Regions from separate parts of the Oxobacter pfennigii genome, predicted to be linked through region 2. Evidence: a T-box and tRNA genes for the amino acid it is inferred to sense, from the RefSeq annotation. Region 2 holds a T-box; the other holds one or more tRNA genes.
What was found. A T-box is a leader RNA that pairs with one kind of tRNA and senses whether it is charged. The one in region 2 lies ahead of aspS (aspartate--tRNA ligase), so its partner is inferred to be a tRNA-Asp.
Positions count from the first base shown of each region.

Region 1 (17,254 bases), on a different contig from region 2:
CCTATGTACAGACAGTTTCCGCTGCTGCCGCTGAATAGTGAACAAAACCACATTATGTCCCCTCCTGTACCTTTTATTATATAATTAAGAAAGCTATTTTACAAATTAAATCCTGATTTTTAGTCCTAATATATTAATAAAACTTCCATTTTAAGCTGCTAGTCACTATAATAATTACATAAACTATGAAAGAAGAGCCTTTATTTTTAAAAATATAACCTAAACAGGAGGTTATCATGAAGGAAATACATATAGATACCATAACAAGTGAAGTTGAAAAGCTATGCATAGATGCCTGCTGCAATATAGGTGATGACGTATATAATTCTTTGAAAAAAGCCATGGATATGGAAGAATCCCCTTCAGGATTGGGAATTTTGCACCAGCTCATTGAAAATATAGAAATTTCAAGAAGAGATGTCACTCCCATTTGCCAGGATACCGGCATGGCAGTATTTTTTTTGGAATTGGGACAGGATATACACATTACCAGCGGCTATCTTTATGATGCGATAAATGAAGGCGTAAGAAGGGGCTATACCAAGGGTTATTTGAGAAAATCCGTAGTCTTATCCGGCATAGACAGAATAAATACCATGGACAACACCCCCGCTATCATACATACTTCTATTGTCCCCGGGGATAAGCTTAAAATTACCTTTGCCCCGAAGGGCTTTGGAAGCGAAAATATGAGTGCAATTAAAATGTTAAAGCCCTCGGACGGAATCAAAGGTATTAAAGATTTTGTCTTTGAAACTGTAAATAATGCAGGCTCCAATCCATGTCCGCCCATAATTCTTGGTATAGGATTGGGAGGTACTTTTGAAAAATGTGCGTTGCTCTCAAAGCAAGCCCTTTTGAGGAATTTGGATGAAGAAAATCCCGATCCCAATCTAGCTTTATTGGAAAAGGAAATATTGAATGAGGTAAACAATTTAGGAATAGGGCCTCAGGGCCTTGGCGGCAGAGTTACCTGCCTTGGTGTAAGTATATTGTCCTACCCCACTCATATTGCCGGAATGCCGGTGGCAGTCAATATACAATGCCATGCCTCAAGGCACAAAGAAATAATATTATAGGAGGAATTAAAATGGCACAGCATATATTAAGCTCCCCTTTTGATTATGATTTGTCCTCCGTTAATATTGGAGACAGCGTACTCTTAAAAGGTTACATATATACCGGAAGGGATGCCGCCCACAAAAGGCTTTATGAACTTGCTTCAGAGAACAAACCCCTTCCTGTGGAATTAAAAAATCAGGCCATATATTACGTTGGACCCTGTCCTGCAAAGCCGGGGCACATAATCGGCCCCTGCGGCCCCACTACCAGCGGAAGGGTGGACAAATATACCCCTCTTCTTCTTGATATGGGACTAAAGGTTATGATAGGGAAGGGCTTTCGCTCAAAGGAAGTTGTAGATGCAATGATCAAAAACAGCTCCATTTATCTCGCCGCCGTTGGGGGCGCAGGATCACTCATAGCAAAATGCGTTAAGGAATCCTCCGTTGTGGCCTTTGAGGATTTAGGCACAGAAGCCATATACAGGCTTTATGTTGAGAACCTCCCCACAATTGTAGCCATTGATACAAAGGGCAATAATTTATATGTAGAAGGCATAAAGAAATACAAAAGGTAGTGCAGCCGCACTACCTTAATTTTAATCTTCTTCCCCTTCGGATTTTATTCTTTTTATGTTAGCCCCCAGGGAATTTAATTTTTCTTCTATATATTCATATCCTCTGTCTATATGCTTTATGTCGCTTATTTCGGTATTCCCTTCAGCTATAAGGCCGGCTATCATGAGAGCGGCTCCCGCTCTTAAATCGCTGGCTTTTACCGATGCTCCCGATAATCTGTCTATACCGTCTATAATGGCTGCCCTACCCTCTACCTTTATATTGGCACCCATGCGTTTTAATTCGTCAACATGCTTGAATCTGGCTTCATATATACTCTCGGTTACAATACTTCTTCCTTCAGCAACTGAAAGTACGGCAGTCATGGGCTGCTGCAAATCCGTAGGAAATCCGGGATAAGGCAGGGTTTTTAAATTTATTCCCCTTGACTTTTTCACGCCTCTGACTCTTATATTATCCAAGTCCTCTAAAACTTCCACGCCCATTTCCATGAGCTTAGCCGTGATGGACTCTAAGTGCTTGGGAATTACATTTTCTATGGTTACGTCGCCGCCTGTTGCCGCTGCGGCTATCATGAAAGTGCCTGCTTCTATCTGATCAGGTATAACGCTGTATGTACATCCTTTTAATTCCCTGACACCTTTAATTTTGATTACATCAGTTCCTGCACCTCTTATATTTGCCCCCATACTGTTTAGAAAATTGGCTACATCTACTATATGAGGCTCTTTGGCAGCGTTTTCTATCTCCGTTGTTCCTTCTGCCCTGCAGGCTGCAAGCATTATGTTAATGGTGGCTCCCACGCTTACCACATCCAGATATATAGAAGTGCCTACAAGCCTGTCGGCATATACCTTGATAATGCCATGCTCAGTTTTAACCTTTGCCCCTAATGCCTGAAAGCCTTTTATATGCTGATCAATAGGCCGTACACCTATATTGCAGCCTCCGGGGTAAATAACTTCTGCATGTCCAAACTTCCCCAGCATGGCTCCAAGAAGATAGTATGATGCCCTCATTTTTTTGACGTTTTCAGATATTGCTTTATATGTAGTAATACCTTTGCTATCTATTGACAACGTCTGGTTGTCGCTCTCATCCACCTTGCCGCCTAATTCCTTGATTATTTCGGCAAGAACTTTTACATCATTTATATTAGGTAAATTGTCTATTGTGCAAATGCTGTCATCAGCCATTATGGCAGCCGGAAGCAGTGCTACCGCAGCGTTCTTTGCACCACCAATTACAATTCTTCCCTGTAATTGATTTCCGCCTTCTATCAGAAATTTCTCCAATTCTTTCACCCGTCCTCACAAAATATGAACAAAAACTGAACTTCCCCTAATATCCCGTTAACTATTATATCACTCTTTATCAATGTTTTTAATAGCCTTATTACAATAATAATATAGCATATTTTAACATCTGTATAAAAAATATTATTATTGAATTCTATAATATATATTATAGGAAAAATTAATATTATCTATGTTATAATGAATCAAGGATTCATTTCCCATGAAAATTGCCCTGCAACAAAAGTAAGGAGTGATATCTTGGATTTTAAACAAATTGAGGCATTTATAAACGTGGCAAAATATAGAAGTTTTTCCAAGGCTGCTGAGGCCGTATTTCTTTCACAGCCAACAATAAGCACTCATATTAATTCCTTAGAGAACGAGCTTGATGTTGTGCTTTTTGACAGATACGGCAAAGATGTTCAGCTGACTCCCGCAGGCATACTCTTTTATGACTACGCGATAAATATGTATAATACCAGAAACCAGGCTTTTCAATCCATCGCCGAGTTTTATAAAAAAATAGAAGGCGAGTTGTTTCTTGCCTCCAGCACCACCCCCACCCGCTCCGTGCTGCCCGAAATCATGGGAGGCTTCACAAAAAAATTTCCCCAGGTCAATTACAGAATTTCCGAAATGAGCTCTAATGATGTCATATCAAGCCTTTTACGCTCTGAGGCTGAACTTGGTATAGTGGGTAAAGTCATAGATAATGACCGCCTTATATATTACGAGCTTACAGATGACAATCTTGTACTTATAACACCTGCAACTGAAAAATATGCCAAGATAAAGGATGACAGCGTAGAATTGAAGAGCATACTGACAGAAAAATTCATTTTAAGAGAAAAAAATTCCGCCACCCGGCAGATATTCGAATCTGCCCTTGAAAATAACGGGTTAAGCATTGCAAAATTAAATGTATTATCAACAGTAAACGGCATAGATACCGCCCTGCAGCTTGTCAAATATGGCTTAGGAGTCACAGTATTATCTAAAGATGCGGCAAAGGAATATGTTGATTACGGCATGGTAAAGAGTTTCTTTATTAAGGAGCTCCCCTTATTAAGAAAGATTTATCTTGTAAAATGCGAGAAGCGGACTTTATCTCCTCAAGCTAAAGCTTTTGAGGCCTTTACCCTGTCCTTATACAACTCTTGAGCAAAAAAAGGGTAACCTTTTTAAATTAAAATCATATAATGATAGTACCACCCAAAGTTCAGGAGTGTATAATACATGCTTTTCTTCAGTCATAAGAAGCTGGACCCCATAGTAAAATTAAAATTAAAGGAAAAGACAGAGAGGACTCTGCCTGTGATAGTCATATTCAAATCTTCCCTTACTAAAGGATTTATCACCAGCCTCATAAAAAATAAAGGCAAAATTAAACACGAACTGGGTTTTATGAATGCCATAGCAGCCCAGCTCACCTTGGATACCATAGATAGGCTCTCCGAACTTCCCGAGGTATTCTCAATAAGCTATGACAGAAAAGCCCGTGTGACTTTGGATAAGACTATTAATTATGTAGGTATAACCAACTCCAATCCTTACAATTTAACTGGCAGAAATGTAACTGCCGCCATCATAGATACAGGAGTATATCCTCATGCAGACCTCCTCCGGCCTGTAAAGGCCGTCACTTATTTTAAAGATATGGTAAATTCTATCAATGAATGGTATGATGACAACGGCCATGGCACCTTTATGTGCGGATTGATTTCAGGCAGCGGAAGCATGTCCGACGGGAAATATAAAGGTATAGCACCGGGCTGCCGCCTGATCATGATAAAAGCCTTCAACAGCGTGGGAGAAGGCTCCTTTTCGGATATTTTATCATCTATGGGATGGGTTGTAGAAAACAGGGAAAGGTACAATATAAAGCTTTTATGCCTGCCATTCGGCGCAGATGTGATCGTACCCCATACTGAGGATCCGTTGTGCTTAGGAGCCAAAGCCGCCTCGGATACAGGGATAATTGTCATAACTTCAGCCGGAAACAAAGGCCCGGCAAACGACAGCATAACTACTCCGGGGATCGAGCCTTCCTCTGTAACTGTAGGCTGCTGTAATTGCAGGGATTCAAATATCAGAAACTGGTCCATTTCGGACTTTTCCGGAAGGGGCAGCAAAAAAGAAAGAGATACCAAGCCTGATATCACAGCACCTGGATTTGGAATAACATCCCTAGCATCAAACAGTAATTTTATACCCGCAGGGGACAGGAGAATTTCTCCTCCCTCTCCTGAAATTCCCTATGGCTCTGTAACTGGAACCTCAGCTTCTGCTGCAGTTGCCACAGGATGCATAGCTCTCTATCTTGAGAAGTCTCCTAATCTGACCTCTAAGGATCTAAAGGGAATATTAAAGCTTTCCTGCCAGACCATAAACGATATGAAGAATGCCCAGGGCTATGGAGTTATAAATATGAAAAAGCTTTTAAATGAGTGAAAGGTGCCAATTGGCACCTTTATTTAGTCTAAGTAATTCATCGGATTTTTAGCAGTTCCGTTTTGTCTTATTTCAAAGTGTACATGGGGCCCTGTTGTAAAACCGGTCATTCCCACAGCAGCAATTTTCTGACCCTTAGTCACGGTGTCTCCCTTGCTCACGTATAATTTGCTGCAATGACCATAATATGTAGTATATCCATTGCCATGATCTATAGTTACAAGCAGCCCGTAATCATAATAACGCTGAGCCAATGTTACCGTACCTCCGTCAGAGGCATAAATACCACTTCCAATTGGCGCTGCTATATCTATTCCCTTATGGTAACCTCCGCTTCTTGAACCAAAACCGGAAGTTAACGTACCATTCAATGGCCATAAAAATTGCCCCGAGCCCACAAGGGCTTTTGTCCCTCTGGACATGACGCGAATTGCAGGCTCTTTAATAACGGCAGTGCTTAATACGTTGCTTACAACTTCCTTGCCGTTTAATTTTGTTATCTCTTTAACCACTTGCTTGATGCCGTTTTTGCCGGCCTCCTTTACCTCTGTTTGTCCACGATAAAGGGTGCTATCATCTATGTATTTTGTAGTATAGGGTATTTTTTCATCGTATTGTGCTTTAACTGTGGTTTCAATATCTATATAAGGCTCGCTGACAGCGAGATTTATAGTCTGTCCTATCTGCAGCTTTTCTAAGTCAATCCCCGGGTTCAATGCCGCAATTTCATCCATGCTTATATTGTTGTTTCTGGATATCCTCCACATGGAGTCCCCTGATTTTACTTCATATTTTATTGTAAGGCCTTTTCCGGCAATTAAAAAATCAATCATTGCCTGTGTATCCATCACCTTGGACTTATCACCTTCAACCTGCTTTAGGCCTATCTCATCCTTTATGGATATATTTAAAACCTCTACACCCGTACTTTCTTCCTGTTCTTTGTTGTAAGCTTTTATTCCTTCTACTACGGCGTTATAAGATTCTTCGCTATCTACATAACCAACCTCTTCTCCATTTATAGTAACTGCATAAAAGGTTGCTATTTCCTCAATTTCCTGTAATGTATTAAGATTGACAATAACGTCATTGGAGCTTAGATATGTTACAGGCTTGTCTACATTATTATGGCTGTAAAGATATACGCATGAAGTTATCAACACTACTCCTAGAGTACATGCAACAGCTCTTTTAACATCCAGAATTTTTTCTTTATGCTCTGTGCTGTTATCAATCATTTGCATCCCTCCTTTTTTCATCACATGGTTACATTAATAATATACCTTATAGCTTGTTAAAAATCAAACCTTTTTACTTTTAACTCCCAGTTCGACTTTAAATTATGTTATTTTTACTCATATATTTGCATAAAAGTGACGGGGAGCGATTTTATAACATTCACCTTTTATTGTTACCACTTTGTTAATTTGCTATAATTATATGAAGAAAGTTTTTTCTTTAATGATGTAGTTCTTAAAAAAAATTGCAATTGGATATATATATAAGGCAATTTCACATTGCTGCAATCATTGCTTTTTGCATTGTAAAAATCAGAGAGGGAACGTGGTACTTAAAAATGGCAAACTACATATTTACTGCACAGATGAGACAATCAGGGGTAACTCCTATACCCAATATTTTTATCGATGAATATATGGCAAATGCCGACGGCAACTTCGTAAAGGTGTATCTTTGCGGATTTATTGAAGCAATAAACGGAAATAAGGTATCCGGCGACTTCATATCCCAAAAGCTTGAGCTTTTGGAAAGCGATATAATTAAGGCCTGGGAATACTGGGAATCAAAGGGCCTGGTTAATATCAAAAAATCCTCCGGGGAATTACAGATTGAGTTTTTAAATATTTATGACGTATTCTATAGCAATAAATCATCCGTAAGTATGGCAGCAACTTATTCACCCGAGGACATACGTTCAAGAATGGACAATGCAAAAATAAAGGATATGTTTCAAAATATTGAAAAGTCCTTAGGGCGCACCATGTCTGCCAAGGAAATTTCCATGTATTTGAGCTGGCTGGATGATTATTCATTTTCTCCCGAGGTGATAACGCTCTTAATTGAATACTGCAAATCCAAAAAGAAAGTGGATTCCAGGTATTTTGAGAAAGTGGCCATAGCCTGGCACGATGCCAATATAGCATCTGTTGAAGACGCCCAAAAATACATAACTCAGCACGAAGAAAAATATAATAAGTACCGCCTGATTTTAGACTTTTTAGGCCTCAAGGAGCACGATTTGATGAAGCCCCAGGAAGAATTCTTAGATAAATGGTTCAGCAACTGGAACTTCAGCCTAGAGCTGGTTTTGGAGGCCTGCAAAATTTGCTCATTGAGAATAAATGAGCCTAATTTCAGCTATATAGACGGTATACTTTCCAACTGGTCAAAGCAGGGAATAAAGACCTTAAGAGAGGTTGAGACTGCGGATTCCAAGAAGAAGTCCAAAAACATGAAGTTCAAAGCTCCTGTAAATACCTTTAACAGCTACGATCAGCGCTCATATGATATAAAGGAATTGGAAAAGAAACTCTTGGGCATAGAAGAGGTGACGCCTGATGAATAATAAATACATAACCGAAATATTCAATGATTACGATAAAAAAAGGGCTTATGCTGAGGAAGCTGCAAAGCTTAGAAAGCAGGATATTTATAAAAAAATCCCCCGCATCCAGGCAATAGACAACGAGCTCTCCATGGTGGGAATAGAAATTGCCCGGAGCATTTTTAAAAAGGATGCGCCAATTGATGTGCTTTTAGAAAATTTAAAGCAAAAAACCATAGATTTAAAGATGGAAAAAGGGGAGCTACTGTCGCAGAACAATCTTTCCATGAATTATGATTCACCGATTTTTGAATGTAATGAATGCCAGGATACTGGCTATAAAGGTTCGGAGAAGTGCCGCTGCTTGAAGCAGAGGATAATAAATGTATTGTATGATCAGTCAAATTTAAAGAGCCTTCTTCCCAAAGAGAATTTTGAAACCTTTGTATTTGATTACTACTCCCAGAACAGATTTGAGGATGAGCCCCTTACTCCAAGAAAGAACATGGAGCGAATATTTGCGGCCTGTATAAACTTCGTTCAGGACTTTGACAAAAACGATGAAAATCTCTTTTTTTATGGTAAATCAGGCCTTGGCAAAACTTTTCTTTCAAGCTGCATAGCAAAGGATTTGATCGATAAAGGGAAGCTTGTTGTGTACCAGACGGCTTCAAACCTTATGGAGATATTAAAGACAGGCATGTTTGACTCTAGCAATGAGCTTGCAAAGGATAAGGTAGACAATATATATGAATGCGATTTACTTATAATAGATGATTTAGGTACCGAATACATAACGGAATTTACACAAATGGAGCTTTACAATATAATAAACAAAAGGCTTTTATCAGGCAAAAAGACCTTGATATCCACGAATTTTTCCCTGGATAACATATATAATACATATGCAGAGCGCATAACCTCAAGAATTTTCGGCCATTTCTCGGTATATAAGTTTTACGGAGAGGATATAAGATTCAAGACTGCGGAACTTAAGAGAAGGAAGGCAAAAATAAAATAAACAGCTCACATGAGCTGTTTATTTTATTTACAATTTGGAGCTGGCTAAAGGAATTGAACCTTCAACCTGCTGATTACAAGTCAGCTGCTCTGCCAATTGAGCTAAGCCAGCAATAATTGGCGACCCAGAAGGGGCTCGAACCCTCGACCTCCGGCGTGACAGGCCGGCACTCTAACCAACTGAGCTACTAGGCCGCATATGGTGGGAACAATAGGGCTCGAACCTATGACCCTCTGCTTGTAAGGCAGATGCTCTCCCAGCTGAGCTATGCTCCCATATGTGGTGACCCCTAGGGGACTCGAACCCCTGTTACCGCCGTGAAAGGGCGGTGTCTTAACCGCTTGACCAAGGGGCCATGACTTATTTATTGCTTCCTTCGTCAAGGCACTTTTATATAATACAAGAAATTATCATTGCTGTCAACACATTAAATTAACTTTTTCTTATGGCACTTTTTGGTATATAAAAACCCTTAACCCAGTGAAAATCTACGGTTATAATATATTATTAAAGGCGGCACATCGGCCGCCTTATATCTATACAGTTATTGTATGGTCTCTTCCCGGTCCTACGGAAACTATCGATATCTTAGTCTCTGCAAATTCTTCTATTCTCTTTAAATACTTCTTTGCATTTTCCGGAAGGTCATCATAGCTTCTGGCATTCTCAATGGATTCATCCCAACCGTCGAATTCTTCATATACCGGTTTGCATTTAGCAAGTATCTCTAGGCTTGCAGGAAAGTAATCAATTACCTTGCCGTCGAGCTCATATCCTACGCACACCTTAATCTTTTTAAGTCCTGCAAGGGTATCTATTTTAGTTACGGCAATGTCTGTGATGCTGGAAAGCCTGGTTGCATATTTCAATATGACTAAATCCAGCCAGCCGCATCTCCTTGCTCTTCCTGTAGTAGTGCCGTATTCCTTGCCCTTTTCCCTTATTCCGTCGCCTATTTCATCGAATAATTCTGTTGGAAAGGGACCCTTTCCTACCCTTGTGGTGTATGCCTTGCACACGCCTACCACTTTGTCAATGGCCTTAGGTCCTACCCCTGCGCCTACACACACTCCCCCGGATATTGGGTGGGAGGATGTAACGTAAGGATAAGTTCCGTAATCTATATCAAGCAGAGTGCCCTGGGCGCCTTCGAACAATACCTTGCTGCCCTTTTTAATCTCATTGTGAAGGACATCGGTGGTATCCTTTACATAAGGCCTCATTCTGTCAGCAAAAATCAGGTATTCATCTATTATCTGCTGCTTGTTTAATGCCTTTTCATTGTATATTTTGGTTATAATAGCGTTTTTAAAATCTATATTATCCCCTGCCAGCTTGACGAAGGTATCTTTATTTAAAAAGTCGCAGACCCTAATTCCGGTTCTTTCGAATTTATCCGTATAGCAAGGACCGATACCTTTTTTAGTGGTACCTATGTCTGAATCTCCCCTGCCTTCTTCAGCAAGGCCGTCCAATACCTTGTGATAAGGCATTATAATATGAGCCCTGTCGCTTATGCAGAGATTATCCACCTTGACTCCCAAATTCTCCAGATATTCGATTTCTTCAAAAAGAGCCTGGGGGTCTATTATAACTCCGTCTCCTATGATGTTTAAAGTTTCAGGGTACAATACTCCCGATGGTATAAGGTGAAGCTTATACTGCCTTCCCCCCGTTTCCACCGTATGGCCGGCGTTATTACCGCCCTGGTATCTTACAACCACCTGTGCATGCTCTGCAAGATAATCCGTTATTTTTCCCTTTCCTTCATCGCCCCATTGAGCACCTATAACTACTGTTCCTGACATTTGCGCCACTCCTTTGCTTTTTCATCTTAACCCAAAATTTTATTTTTTAACTTGTCGGCCAATATCCTGCCTACATAAACACCGCTTGCCGAAGCTTGAGACAGCGAGTGGGTCACTCCCGAACTGTCTCCCAATATATATAAGCCTTTGATGTCGGTTTCTAAGTTGTTATCCACTTCCACCCTGGAGTTATAAAATTTAACTTCCACTCCATATAATAATGTATCTTCATTTGCCGTACCCGGAGCTATCTTATCCAATGCATAAATCATTTCAATTATATTATCCAGCTGCCTTTTTGGTATAACCAGGCTCAAATCTCCCGGCGTAGCACTTAAAGTAGGCTTTGTAAAGCTCTTTTCCATCCTTCTATCATTGGTTCTGCGGCCCTTGACCAAATCTCCGAACCTCTGCACCAGCACTCCGCCGCCCAGCATATTGCTTAATTTTGCTATGGATTCACCATATTCATTGCTGTTCTTGAAAGGCTCCGTGAAGCTGTTGGATACCAAAAGCGCAAAATTGGTGTTTTGTGTATGCAGACTTTCATCGGAATAGCTGTGGCCGTTAACTGTTACAATACCGTTGGTATTTTCCGAGACCACCACGCCATGGGGATTCATGCAAAAAGTTCTTACCAGATCGTTATATTTTTCTGTCCTATAAACTATTTTGCTTTCATAAACATCCTGGGTTATGTGCTCAAAAACCTCTGCCGGAAGCTCAACCCGGACTCCTATGTCCACCCTGTTTCTCTCTGTCTTTATTCCTAATTTATCGCAAATTTTTGATATCCACTTTGAACCTGAACGGCCGGTGGCCAAAATTAAATTCTCGCCATAATATTCGCCATTTTTAGTCTTAACTATAAACTCATTATCTATTTTCTCTATATCTGAAACTTCGCAGTTAAATACAAAGTTTACCTTGTCTTTAAGATAGTTATACATATTGGTAAGGATTATCACATTCCTGTCGGTACCAAAATGCCTTACCTTGGCGTCAAGTAAGTGCAGGTCGTATTTTAAAGCCTTGGTTTTTAAATCGGTGCTGGCCGTCGAATACAGCTTTGCACCGGCACCGCCCATGCTGCAAAGAACTTCATCCACATAATCCATAAGGTCTAAGGCTTCCTTGCCTCCTACATATTTGTGCAAATCTCCGCCAAAATGGTTTGTTATGTTGTATTTGCCGTCAGATAAACTGCCGGCTCCTCCAAAACCGTTTACAATGCTGCACACGCTGCAGTGTATGCAGGATTTTACCTTCACATTATCTATGGGGCACCTTCTCATATCAAGTACATGGCCTTTTTCTATGACGGTAATCTTTGCCTCAGGATTTATCTTAACCAATTCATAGGCGGAAAAAACGCCGCTTGCTCCTGCTCCTACTATTATAATTTCAGATTTCATATCCATACCTCCAGACCTTTCGAAGCATTACGTTTTGCATGATTCATAAATCATACATTCTGTATTATTTCCAAAGTTTTAAGAAACTCCCTCCATATATTAAAGCTGCTTCTAAAACCATAAAAAGAGCACACTGGCCCTTATATATATTAGCAGAACTGTATTGCATAGTCAACTCGAAATACGAATATTATTATATATTGTCATAATAATATTCGCTTATTTCTGAACATAAACCCGGTTATTTTGATAATTATTTCACTGAATTGTCAAGTTTTTTACCTTATATGCCTGTATTTACTATGTCTTCTTTTTAATTAACTGGGTAAAATATTAACATCACAAATAAGAATTATAGCATTAATACACTGTAAAGATTAATTTTCCTAATCTTAAACTATGCCTGTTTTAACATTAAGTTGTATTTTGATATACCTTTTGCTAAAATTTTTTTAAGAAGTTATATAACGGGGTGAATATACCATGAATATTCCTAATTTACTTACAACATTGCGTTTCATACTGGTTCCCGTTTTTTTATTTGTCTTTTTTTCTGATTTACCCAATGCAGCTTTTATTTCTTCCATGATTTTTATATTTGCCGGCTTTACGGATATACTGGACGGATACATAGCCCGGAAATTCAATATGGTGACAAAATGGGGCACCTTACTTGATCCCCTTGCGGATAAGCTGATGGCTTTGACTGTGCTCATAAGCCTTACTATCAAGGATATTATCCCTTTTTGGGTTCCTTTTATAATAGGTATAAAAGAGGGACTTATGGTTATAGGCGGCCTTATATTATTGAAAAAAGGTACTTATGTTTCGGCAGCCTCCCACGGCAAAATGGCTACAGTGTTTTTTTACATTTCTGTGCTTACACTGGAATTTATCAATAGACCCTTAGGCCTTATATTCATGTATATAACAGTGTTTGCAGCCCTCTTTGCGCTGTATCAATATCTTTTCAGCTTTAAAAAAGCAGGGCAAAAAACTTAAAAGAGACAATCGAAAGGGACACTTCTCCTGACGGAGAGGTGTCCCCACTTATTTAATCAAAGCTCTTAAACTATCTTACTTCCAACTGTTCCTGCCATTGCCTCCCGTTCCGTAACCAAAGCCTTGCTGGCCGTAGGAATTCTTCACTGATTTGCTCTGAGCTGAGACTGTGTCAGCTTTGCTGTCTTTGCCTCTGGCGTCTTCCTTCTTATTTTCGGCCTTTGGGGTTGGCACAGCCCACGGGTTGTACTGCGTTCCCAAATTTCCGTACTGCTGATTGCTTTTATCAGTTGATTTCTTAGCCGACTTTTCATCTTTTACTATTACATTTACTCCCAAATCAGGAGTGTTAGACTTTTTATTATCTTCTGTCTTTGATTCAGGCTTTGATGCCGGCGTAATCCATGGGTTATATGGAGCCACCCAGTTACCGTACTGCTGATTTTTCTTATCGGTTGATTTCTTAGCCAGCTTTTCATCCTTTACTATTATATCGACCTTAAGGTCGGGAGCTTTTACTTTTTCTTTATCATCTTCGGCAGCTGTCACATCCGTGTTATCCGGCTGTACAATGTTTGAGGCCGCATATGGGTTATATACGTATGGATTGAACTGCGGTATCTGCATCATCGGCATATAACCGGCAACATATGGATTCACCCACCGTCCTAACTGTTCCTTCTGATATTCATATAATTTATTGCCTTTGCTGTATTTAGCCATCCATTTTTCATAATCTGCTTTACGCTGGTCGCATAATTTCTTCCTTACTTCTTCCTGCAAACTGATTATGATTACTTTGATATTTTCTGCTTTTAATTCAGCTTCTTCAACTGATTCTTCAGTATTTTTCGCTGTTTCCTCCGTTGAATCCTCTCCTGCAGGAGTTTCAGCATCGGCTGTTATCTCTTCTGATTCACTGGATTCCATATCGGTTATTTTAATGTTGATTTCTTCGATTTTAGCCTCAATCTTGTCTTTGATATCCTTCTTTGCATTCCATGACTCATTCTTTGCAATCAAGGAGTTCCCCAGGGTTATCGTAGCTGCTTCATAGGATAGCTGTGCTGCTTCAACCAAAGCCTCATCACCGGACTTTGAAGCCTGACTCAAGTTCAATAATGATTCTGCCACTTCCTTTTTAGCTTCGATGTATTCTTTTTTCTTAGCGACGAATTCCTTTACGGCTTCAGTCTGTATTGATTGCTTTACAAGAATCATTGTGATTTCTGTCTTTGCGTTTTCGGGAAGCTTTTCTAAAACCGATGCCAAAACGTCAATGCTGTTCTTCTGAAGCTCTATGTTCTTTTCAAGGATTGCATCCAGTATTTCATTAAGCGTTTCATTTTTATCCTCAGCAGGGGTAACTGTCGGAGTTTCTGCCTTAGCTGTTGTTACGTCAGAAGCTGCAGTAGTTTCTGCTGCCGTGCTGCCAGCCGAAGTATTCTCGGCTGCTCCATTATCTGCTGAGGTATTTTGTGAAGCAGTGTCATCAGTCTCTGCAGTGTTTGCTGCAGCAACTTCTGTTCCTGTTTTTTCAGCTGCCTCAGCCTGTGCCGCATCTTCCTGGCTTGCTTCATCTACTGCTGTCTGAACTGTTTGGTTTATCTTGTTCATTGTTTCTATATAATCCTTTGTCACTTGCTCTGCCTTTTCTGCATTGCCTTTTTCTATCATTACCTGAGCTTCTGCAAGTCTTTCTCCTGCAATGCCTGTAAGAAGCTGCGCTTCTTTAACTAAGTCACTAATCAAAGCTAAATGTATATCTTCCGCAGCCCTCTCCACCGGATATATCATGCTATCCGGAGTTATGCCTGCGGCAGCCTTTAAAGTACCGCTTTCTGCTGCTGATGCTCCATTAAATACCGATGTTGACAAAAAGACTGCCGTTAATAGTAGCGATAATTTTCTCTTCATTTTTACCTCCAAATAATTGTGTCTTAAGTATTATTACAGGATATCCTATAAAAAACTGCTTACTTGTGCTGCTCTTTGTACTTATTCGGACAAGCATCTGGTTTTGGAGGGGCATCAAAAGAAAAATGCAAAATTGTTTAAATGCATATAATAGTTTAAAATGGATATATGCAATTTTAATAACCTGCAGAAAGAAGGGATTTTATTGAGCAAGTTAAACACATCCGCCACTTTTAAAGCTACTTTTTTCGCAATTTTATTAGTGCCGATTCATATATTCGGAAGTATATTGATAGCACTCTTAGGCCATTATTTAAATTTTAACCTTGATATAGTATCCTCGCTACTCATATCCCAGTTTGGTTTTCTTTTGCTTCCCGTAATAGTATATTTTTTAATAACAAAAGATCCGGTAAGAAAAACCTTGCGTCTGGAACTTATGAGCCTGCCCGATATATTAAGGGTACTTGCCATAACATTTTTAATACAGCCTCTTATTATGGGTATTTCGGGCTTAGGAAGCCTTTTCTTCCCCAATTATCTTGTAAATTTTACGGCTGAAATAAACAGCAGCGTATCTTTTCCCTTTTTACTGATGCTGACAGCCCTTTTTCCCGCCCTCTTTGAAGAGTTTTGTATGAGAGGCATTGTACTGTCAGGCTACAGGGGAAAAAAGTTGTGGATTGCTGCATGCATTAACGGCCTTTTGTTTGCCGTGCTTCATCTTAATATTCAGCAGGGACTATATGCCTTTGTATTAGGTTTCATTTTTGTTTATCTCGTGGATGCTGCAAATTCAATATTTGCTTCAATTACTTCCCATTTTGCCATAAATGCATCCCAGATGACTCTATTGCACCTTACTTCAAAAAACCTTGAAGAGGCGGGCCAGAGCCTGGCAAATGTTCAGGCCAACTCTTCAAAGGAGTCCTTGATAGCAAGTATTGTTTTACTTTTAGTTTTAGGCAGCATCACTTCTATCTTTGCCTATCGAATATATAAAGGCCTTAAAAAAAATAATTCTGTCATATAAAAAATCAGCACCTCCTTAAAGGTGCTGATTTTTTTATATCATTTATTTCTTATTTCTTTAATTCTTTTACGCCTGTAACTGAGCTCTTGTCATCCATTTTGAATGTTGACTGTGCTTCTTCAGTTGTAAAGTAAAGGTTTCCTTCTATTTTAGCATCTACTAACTGGAAGTTCTTAGCTGCTACATAAACATCTCCGACGAATGTACCGCTCTGAATTCTAGCTTCCGGGCTGTTGATTGTTAATTTTGGAGCTGTTAAAGTGAATCTTGCTGTTACGTTGTGGTCATCATCCTGAGTGTAAAGACCGATTTTACGTTGAATAGCATCGTTTCCGTTAGCGTCTTTTTTACCGTTTTTGAATTCTCCGTCTAAAACTAGTTCCTGGTCAATTTTTAAATCATTAAGAGTAGCAATTATCCAGGTACCATCTTTGCTGATTGCCTTTACGAATGCATCTGCGTTGTCCACTATTGAAGCAGTTGTTACAACGTCTGCTGTTTTTGTAGGTTCTGCTGCCTGAGTTGGTGATGGAGTTGTTTCAGCAGGCTTGTTTTCCGCGGGTTTTGATCCGCAACCCGCAAGTAAAGTTGCTGCTAAAGTAACAGTTAATACAATTGACTTAAATTTCATGACAATTCCTCCTAAACTTCCTTTTTTAAATATGTATTGTTAAATACTTTAATATTATAGCATGCACTTAATATATTTTGTACCAAGAAAAAGCTCTATATATTGTAATATTTTATTACTTTGTTAAGAAAACTTTAAATTAGCTTGGTTTTTTAGCGTTTTTCTCCGGTTTATTATACATGGATAATAATGTAATTTGTTAAATAAAACACAATTACTTTCATGGGAATTTAAATAAAAGTCCCAAAAATGAAGAATGCCATTGAATATAACAAAGCTATATTCAATGGCACAATTTCGAGGGCTTTTAACCCTCGTCTTATTAACAAGGTTCCCGGAACCTACTGACAATCTTTGATTGCCATATATGATAACGGATTTTTATTTTAATTTGAATTTATTTACCTGTTCCATCATGTCCTTGGTCAGGCCGCTTAAGGATTGTGCCGCTGATGCTACCTCCTGGGTAGACGCG
Region 1 covers NZ_LKET01000051.1:148,280-165,533, forward strand. Annotated here, with positions in the region: gene OXPF_RS17885 (MBL fold metallo-hydrolase) at 1-53, opposite strand, end outside; gene OXPF_RS17890 (fumarate hydratase) at 237-1,079, shown strand; gene OXPF_RS17895 (Fe-S-containing hydro-lyase) at 1,091-1,639, shown strand; gene OXPF_RS17900 (UDP-N-acetylglucosamine 1-carboxyvinyltransferase) at 1,661-2,935, opposite strand; gene OXPF_RS17905 (selenium metabolism-associated LysR family transcriptional regulator) at 3,197-4,099, shown strand; gene OXPF_RS17910 (S8 family peptidase) at 4,175-5,389, shown strand; gene OXPF_RS17915 (M23 family metallopeptidase) at 5,413-6,627, opposite strand; gene OXPF_RS17920 (DnaD domain protein) at 6,879-7,973, shown strand; gene OXPF_RS17925 (ATP-binding protein) at 7,966-8,973, shown strand; tRNA gene OXPF_RS17930 (tRNA-Thr) at 9,009-9,084, opposite strand; tRNA gene OXPF_RS17935 (tRNA-Asp) at 9,091-9,167, opposite strand; tRNA gene OXPF_RS17940 (tRNA-Val) at 9,173-9,248, opposite strand; tRNA gene OXPF_RS17945 (tRNA-Glu) at 9,254-9,328, opposite strand; gene OXPF_RS17950 (adenylosuccinate synthase) at 9,510-10,781, opposite strand; gene OXPF_RS17955 (NAD(P)/FAD-dependent oxidoreductase) at 10,808-12,196, opposite strand; gene pgsA (CDP-diacylglycerol--glycerol-3-phosphate 3-phosphatidyltransferase) at 12,680-13,198, shown strand; gene OXPF_RS17965 (DUF5667 domain-containing protein) at 13,274-15,115, opposite strand; gene OXPF_RS17970 (CPBP family intramembrane glutamic endopeptidase) at 15,321-16,148, shown strand; gene OXPF_RS17975 (hypothetical protein) at 16,198-16,779, opposite strand; gene OXPF_RS17980 (methyl-accepting chemotaxis protein) at 17,161-17,254, opposite strand, start outside.
Region 1: it encodes a tRNA-Asp, which carries the amino acid that the T-box ahead of aspS (aspartate--tRNA ligase) is inferred to sense. The anticodon was not compared.

Region 2 (6,815 bases):
ATGGGGTTCTTATTATTGCTTATATACAAATACTATTAATTTTGATGGCCTGCGGCCTGAGCCAACTTTTCCGCATTTGCCGCAGCGTATTTGGCTGCGTCCTCATCGGTTATGGTATAGCCAAACTGCATCAAAAGTGCTGCTGCAATATAGAACAGTGCGGGTGTTCCGCCGAAGATCCACATGAAGCTGTTTACAAACTCAGGTGTAACTGTCATTCCCGTCTGATATCCGATAAATGCAAGACCATAGCTGGATACGGCACCGCCCAATGCGAAGCCTATCTTGATAGGCATCGAAAAGAGTCCTGTTGCCATGGCGCGGTAATCCTTACCTGTCTTGTAGTAACCGTATTCGCCTGCATCCAAAACGTAGTTGGGACCAAATCCTGAGTATATATACATGGCTATGGAGTTGATACAGGAGAATATAATATATACAACAAGTGAAGTCCTTGCAAACAATGTTATACACAAGCTTCCGACAGTACTGATTAAAAGACCGACGATCATGGCTTTTTTCTTACCTAGCTTAGTACCTATCTTAGGTCCTATTATGCTGGAAACTAGGCCGAATGCCGTTGTTATGGTCATGGCAAGGGACATTAAAAGGAAATTTCCTAAAACGTACATATAATAATATGCCGCTATACCCATCATGGACATGGCACCGATAAATTGCAGAGAGCTTGCGGAAATGTATACGAGAAGCTGCTTATTTGTTGAAACGGATTCTACTAAATCCTTTATTTTTACGGAAGGCATAGCTGATACCGCATCCTTTGGCTGTTGCATGTCATATGGTGCTGCCGTCTTGCACAACGCCATATTTCCGACAATGAACAATGTTCCAAATAGGGCGGCAACTATCGTATATGCGTTTGAGCCGCCTACATAAGGAGTCAGAAACTGTATGAAAGGAAGAGTGGCGGCAGAGGATATGATCATTGCCGCAGCCATAGCCTGGGCGCCTCTTATGGCAAGCCTGGATCTGTCTTCCATATCGCTTCCTGCCATGACAGAGAGAATGCCGTATTGGGATGTTGCAATAAAGTTCATGGAGTTATGCAGCATGCAGTAGCCTATAATGGTAATTATCATTTTAGGCACCGTTGAAAATGCAGAAGTATCTATAAACTGTATTACACAGCCTGCGTAAACCACAAAACGAAGCAAAATAAGCCAGGAGCGGTATTTGCCCCATTTCATGTTTGCTTTTTGGATAATTCCGCCTGAAATTAAGCCGACTATAAAGTCAATGGTACGAGCCACCAGTAACGTCGTTCCCATGAGAGCTGCGCTATAAAGCAGATTTTCTGTCATAAAAATCGTAAGATAAGAAGTCGGTACAGCTATACCTACACTGGTAGCAAATCCATAAAAACCATAGGCATTGATTTGAGAATTACTCAACTTTGCCATTTCTTTACCTCCTATTTTTTTATAACTCAGCTTTTGATATAGTCATGACTAGAATTTAATTTTGAAAGGATTTATTTTATACCATAAAAGAAATTGGCCAATTCATATTATGATATAGGACCTGAATCGCAGGATGTTGACTCAGGTTATTAAAACGGCGCACACGTTTTATTAGATGCGAAGCTTGTTTTGAGGAACTCAGATTAGTATTATTATATTGATGAAATAATTTAGTTATAACTAATATTTACTTTTATTGTATGTTTTTTACAATTATGTGTCAAGAATGTATCATATTAATATATCACATAAATTTGGGGTAAAATAAATAAATTGACAAATCAATTTCAACTGTATTATAATATTTTGCAAAGCGATGACGAAGAGAAGTAGCGTAAATTATCGTTTCCAGTGAGCAGGAGACAGTGAGAACCCTGCAAAGTGAATTTATGCGAATAACACTTAAAAGCCGCAATCTGAAAGTCATACGATGAGTAGGTGCGCCGTAAGCCGGACGTTAAACCGGCAACACTAGAGCGACTGCAATTTTTGCAGTAAATCAGGTGGTACCACGGACTTTTACAGCTGTTCGCCCTGAATTTTTATATTTCAGGCCGGGCAGCTTTTTAATTTGTATATACAATGCTGAAAGGGAGAGAATTAAAATGTCAGATATGTATCGCTCAAAGACCATGGATAAAATCAGTGAAAATGATATAGGTTCGAAAATGAAAATTGCCGGCTGGGTGGAAAACATCCGCGACCACGGCGGCGTATCCTTTATAGACCTTCGTGATATGTACGGAGTTATGCAAGTGGTATTGAGAGATACCGAGCTTCTAAAGGGAATTAAAAAGGAAGAATGCCTATCAATAGAAGGCGTTATTGAACGCCGTGACGAAGAAACCTACAATCCTAAAATTCCTTCCGGCACTATAGAATTGGAAGCAAAAGCAATCACTGTCCTTGGAAAGGTATATAAAGACCTTCCCTTTGAAGTCGCAAGCTCAAAGGAAATCCGGGAGGATGTGCGCTTAAAATACCGTTATCTGGACCTAAGAAACAAAAAAGTCAAAGATAATTTGCTTTTTCGTTCCCAGGTTATAAGCTTTTTAAGGCAAAAGATGGAGGGCATGGGCTTTATGGAAATACAGACTCCCATTTTGTCCGCTTCATCTCCTGAAGGCGCCCGTGACTACATTGTACCTTCAAGAAAATACAAGGGCAAATTTTATGCTCTGCCTCAGGCACCCCAGCAGTACAAACAGCTTTTAATGGTGTCGGGCATAGATAAATACTTTCAGATTGCCCCTTGTTTTCGCGATGAGGATGCCAGGGCTGACCGTTCACCGGGAGAATTTTATCAGCTGGACTTTGAAATGAGTTTTGCCACCCAGGAAGATGTATTCCGCGCCGGTGAAGAGGTTTTAACAGAAACCTTCAAAAAATTCGCACCGGAGGGTTTTGAAGTGACGGATGCACCCTATCCTGTTATCGGCTACAGGCAGGCAATGCTGGAATTCGGAACAGATAAGCCGGATCTTAGAAATCCACTTAGGATTATAGACGTAACCGACCTTTTCCAGAAATGCACCTTCAAGCCCTTCCATAATAAGACCGTAAGAGCCATAAAGGTTCATGCCGACATGTCAAAGGGCTTCCACGAAAAAATGCTGGAATTTGCTAAGGAGATAGGTATGGGCGGTTTGGGTTATCTTGAAATAAAAGAAGATATGTCCTATAAGGGACCAATTGATAAATTTATTCCCGAGGATTTAAAGGGCGAGCTTGCCGACCGTGCCAGATTGGTGTCCGGCGATGTAATATTCTTCATTGCCGATAAGGAGGATTTGGCCAACAAATACGCAGGCCAGATAAGAAATGAACTGGGACAGCGCCTTGATATATGTGAGAAAAATGCCTACCGTTTTTGCTATGTAAATGATTTCCCCATGTATGAAACGGATGAGGAAACAGGAAAAATAGGCTTTACTCACAACCCCTTCTCCATGCCCCAGGGCGGCCTGGAAGCATTAAATTCAAAAGACCCCTTGGATATACTGGCATACCAGTATGACATAGTATGCAACGGCATTGAATTATCCTCGGGAGCTGTGAGAAACCATGACCTTGATATTATGGTAAAAGCCTTTGAAATAGCAGGCTACGATGAAGAAACATTAAGAAATAAATTCGGAGCATTATATAACGCCTTCCAGTTTGGCGCTCCGCCCCACGCAGGTATGGCCCCCGGCGTCGACAGAATGATAATGCTTTTAAGGAATGAAGAAAACATACGCGAGGTTATAGCATTCCCTATGAGCGGCACCGCCCAGGACTTGCTTTGCGGTGCACCGGCGGAAGTCACTGAAAAACAGCTGCGTGAAGTTCATATAAGAATAAGGAATTAAGGATGAGGAGGTTAGAAAAATGACTGTAACCAAAACGGAAATAGAAAAGCTGTCTAAACTTGCAAGGCTGTATTTTTCCGAAGAGGAACTTGAAAAATTTGCAGGTGAATTTGACGAAATCATAGCATTTGCAGATACCATAAACCAGTCGGTGGAAGGCGGCACATCGGAAATACGAAGCGTAGGCACCGAGCTTGTTAACTTCGAAAACCTCCGTGAAGATATAGTTATGCCTTCACTTCCCAATGAAAAAATAGTATCCAATGTTGAAGATAAAGACGGTTTCTTCAGCTTAAAGAGGAGTAAAAAATGAGAGAGATAATATCTGAACTTTCAAAAAAACTTCACAGCGGCGAGGTATCTTCTGTTGAACTAACAAGCGAATATATAAAGGCAGTCGAGGAAGCCAATCCTAAATATAACGCTATCGTTCATACTACCTTTGAAGCAGCATTAGAGCATGCCGAAGCAGCGGATGAAATGCTGAAGGAAGGCAATGCCGACACCCTTTGCGGAATTCCAATGGTTATGAAGGATAATATATGCACCGACGGACTTTTAACTACCTGCTGTTCCAACGTATTGAAGGGCTTTAAGCCATATTACGATGCAACGGTATGGGAAAAACTAAAAGAAAAAGGCGCCGTGCTTTTAGGTAAGGCAAATATGGACGAATTTGCCATGGGCAGTACCTCGGAATCCAGCTGTTACGGCGCTCCCTTTAATCCCAGAAACACCGGCCATGTAACCGGCGGATCTTCCGGCGGCGCTGCAGCGGCTGTGACAGCTAATATGGCAGCCTATGCCTTAGGCTCCGACACCGGCGGCTCTGTGCGGCAGCCTGCAGCCTACTGCGGTATTGTAGGATTAAAACCAACCTACGGTTCCGTTTCCCGCTACGGCCTTATAGCTTACGGAAGCTCCCTTGACCAGATTGGCCCCTTAACCTACAGCGTAAAGGATGCAGCCATTGTGTTTGACGCCATAAAGGGGTTTGACAGGCGTGATCAAACAAGCAAAGCATTTGATTACGGCAATATACTTGATTATTTAGATAGAGATATAAAGGGCGTGAAAATAGGCATAGCCGAAGAATTCTTTGACGGCATCGACCCTGATATGAAAACACAAATTTTTGACGCTGTTAAACTCTTTGAAAAAAACGGAGCCGAAATAGTAGATATCAAGCTTCCGGCGCTAAAATCCGCCCTTCCTGTTTACTATATCATTGCCTGTGCCGAAGCCTCCTCAAACCTTGGCCGTTATGACGGAATCCGCTACGGCCACAGAACCGGCAGCTACGACAGCATTGATGATATGATTTACAAGACCAGGAGCGAAGGCTTCGGCGCTGAAGTTAAGCGCCGCATAATGCTGGGCACCTATGTATTATCCAGCGGTTATTATGACGCTTATTATAAGAAGGCCTGCGTCATCAGGGAAGAAATAAGACGTGAATTTGATGAAACTTATGAAAAATGCGATATACTTATAGCGCCCATTGCGCCCACAACGGCTCCGGTTCTTAATTTTAAAGGGTTAAGCTCCGTTGAAATGTACTTATCCGACATCTGCACAGTACCAATTAACATTGCAGGCATACCCTCCATTTCCGTTCCCTGCGGAATTGATAAAAAGGGCTTGCCCATTGGAATGCAGATTATGGGTAAAAGATTTGACGATGCAAAGGTACTGAACATGGCATATTTCTATGAACAAAACTCAAAAGACTGGGCAGGCAATTTTGAAGGAGGTGTCAGAATATGAGCTACGAAGTAGTATGCGGAATTGAAACTCATATTGAGCTTAACACCGATACAAAGATATTCTGCAATTGCACCACTGCCTTTGGCGGCGACCCTAACACTCACTGCTGCCCCGTTTGCACAGGCCAGCCGGGTTCACTTCCCGTTTTAAACAAAAAAGTTGTGGAGTATGCAGTCAGAGCAGGCCTGGCGGTAAACTGCAAAGTCAATACCATATCCCACATGGACAGAAAGAATTACGTTTATCCTGATTTGCCCAAGGCATATCAGATTTCACAATATGACGAGCCTCTTTGCGAAAATGGCTACATAATATTGGACAGCGGCAAGAGAATCGGCATCACCCGTATCCACATTGAAGAAGATGCCGGAAAGCTTATTCATGAAGACGGCTACACCTACATTGACTACAACCGCGGCGGCGTCCCTTTAATTGAAATAGTATCCGAACCGGATATATCCTCCCCGGAGGAAGCAAAGGAATACGCCGAAAAGCTGCAGCTTATAATGCGCTATGTAGGTATTTCCGACTGCAAGATGCAGGAAGGCTCCATGCGCTGCGACGTTAACGTATCCCTGCGCAAATTCGGCTCAAATGAATTCGGTACCAGGACGGAAACTAAAAATATCAACTCTTTAAACTTCATTCAAAAGGCAATGTATGCTGAAATCGAGAGGCAGACAGACATACTGGATGCCGGCGGAACAATCACCCAGGACACTATGAGATACGATGATGTAACTGATACTATCTCTCCTATGCGTGAAAAGGAAAACTCCGATGATTACCGTTATTTCCCCGACCCGGACATCATTCGCTTTGAAGTACCGCAAGCTAAGATAGATGAGATAAAGGCTTCACTCCCTGAGCTTCCCTTTGATAAGCTTAAAAGATATATAGATGGGCTGGAACTTCCGGAAATGACGGCAAAGCATATGTACAGATACAGAAAAGTGTGTGAATTCTTCGAGGAAGCGCTTAAATTAGGTGCCGGTGTTAAAAACGCCTCCAACCTCATAACAGGCACGATTTACGCAACCTTGGACACCGAAGAAGACAAGGAAAACTTTGAAATAAAGGTTTCCCCTTCCCAGTTTGCAGAGCTTGTAAAGCTATTGGATGAAAAGAAAATAAACTTTAAAATGGCACAGACCACCCTGCAGGAGATGCTAGTTAGCGGCAATCCGGCAAGTAATTACATCAAGGCAGAAGACAT
Region 2 covers NZ_LKET01000031.1:327-7,141, forward strand. Annotated here, with positions in the region: gene OXPF_RS09900 (MFS transporter) at 36-1,421, opposite strand; T-box leader at 1,789-2,021, shown strand; gene aspS (aspartate--tRNA ligase) at 2,087-3,832, shown strand; gene gatC (Asp-tRNA(Asn)/Glu-tRNA(Gln) amidotransferase subunit GatC) at 3,852-4,145, shown strand; gene gatA (Asp-tRNA(Asn)/Glu-tRNA(Gln) amidotransferase subunit GatA) at 4,142-5,599, shown strand; gene gatB (Asp-tRNA(Asn)/Glu-tRNA(Gln) amidotransferase subunit GatB) at 5,596-6,815, shown strand, end outside.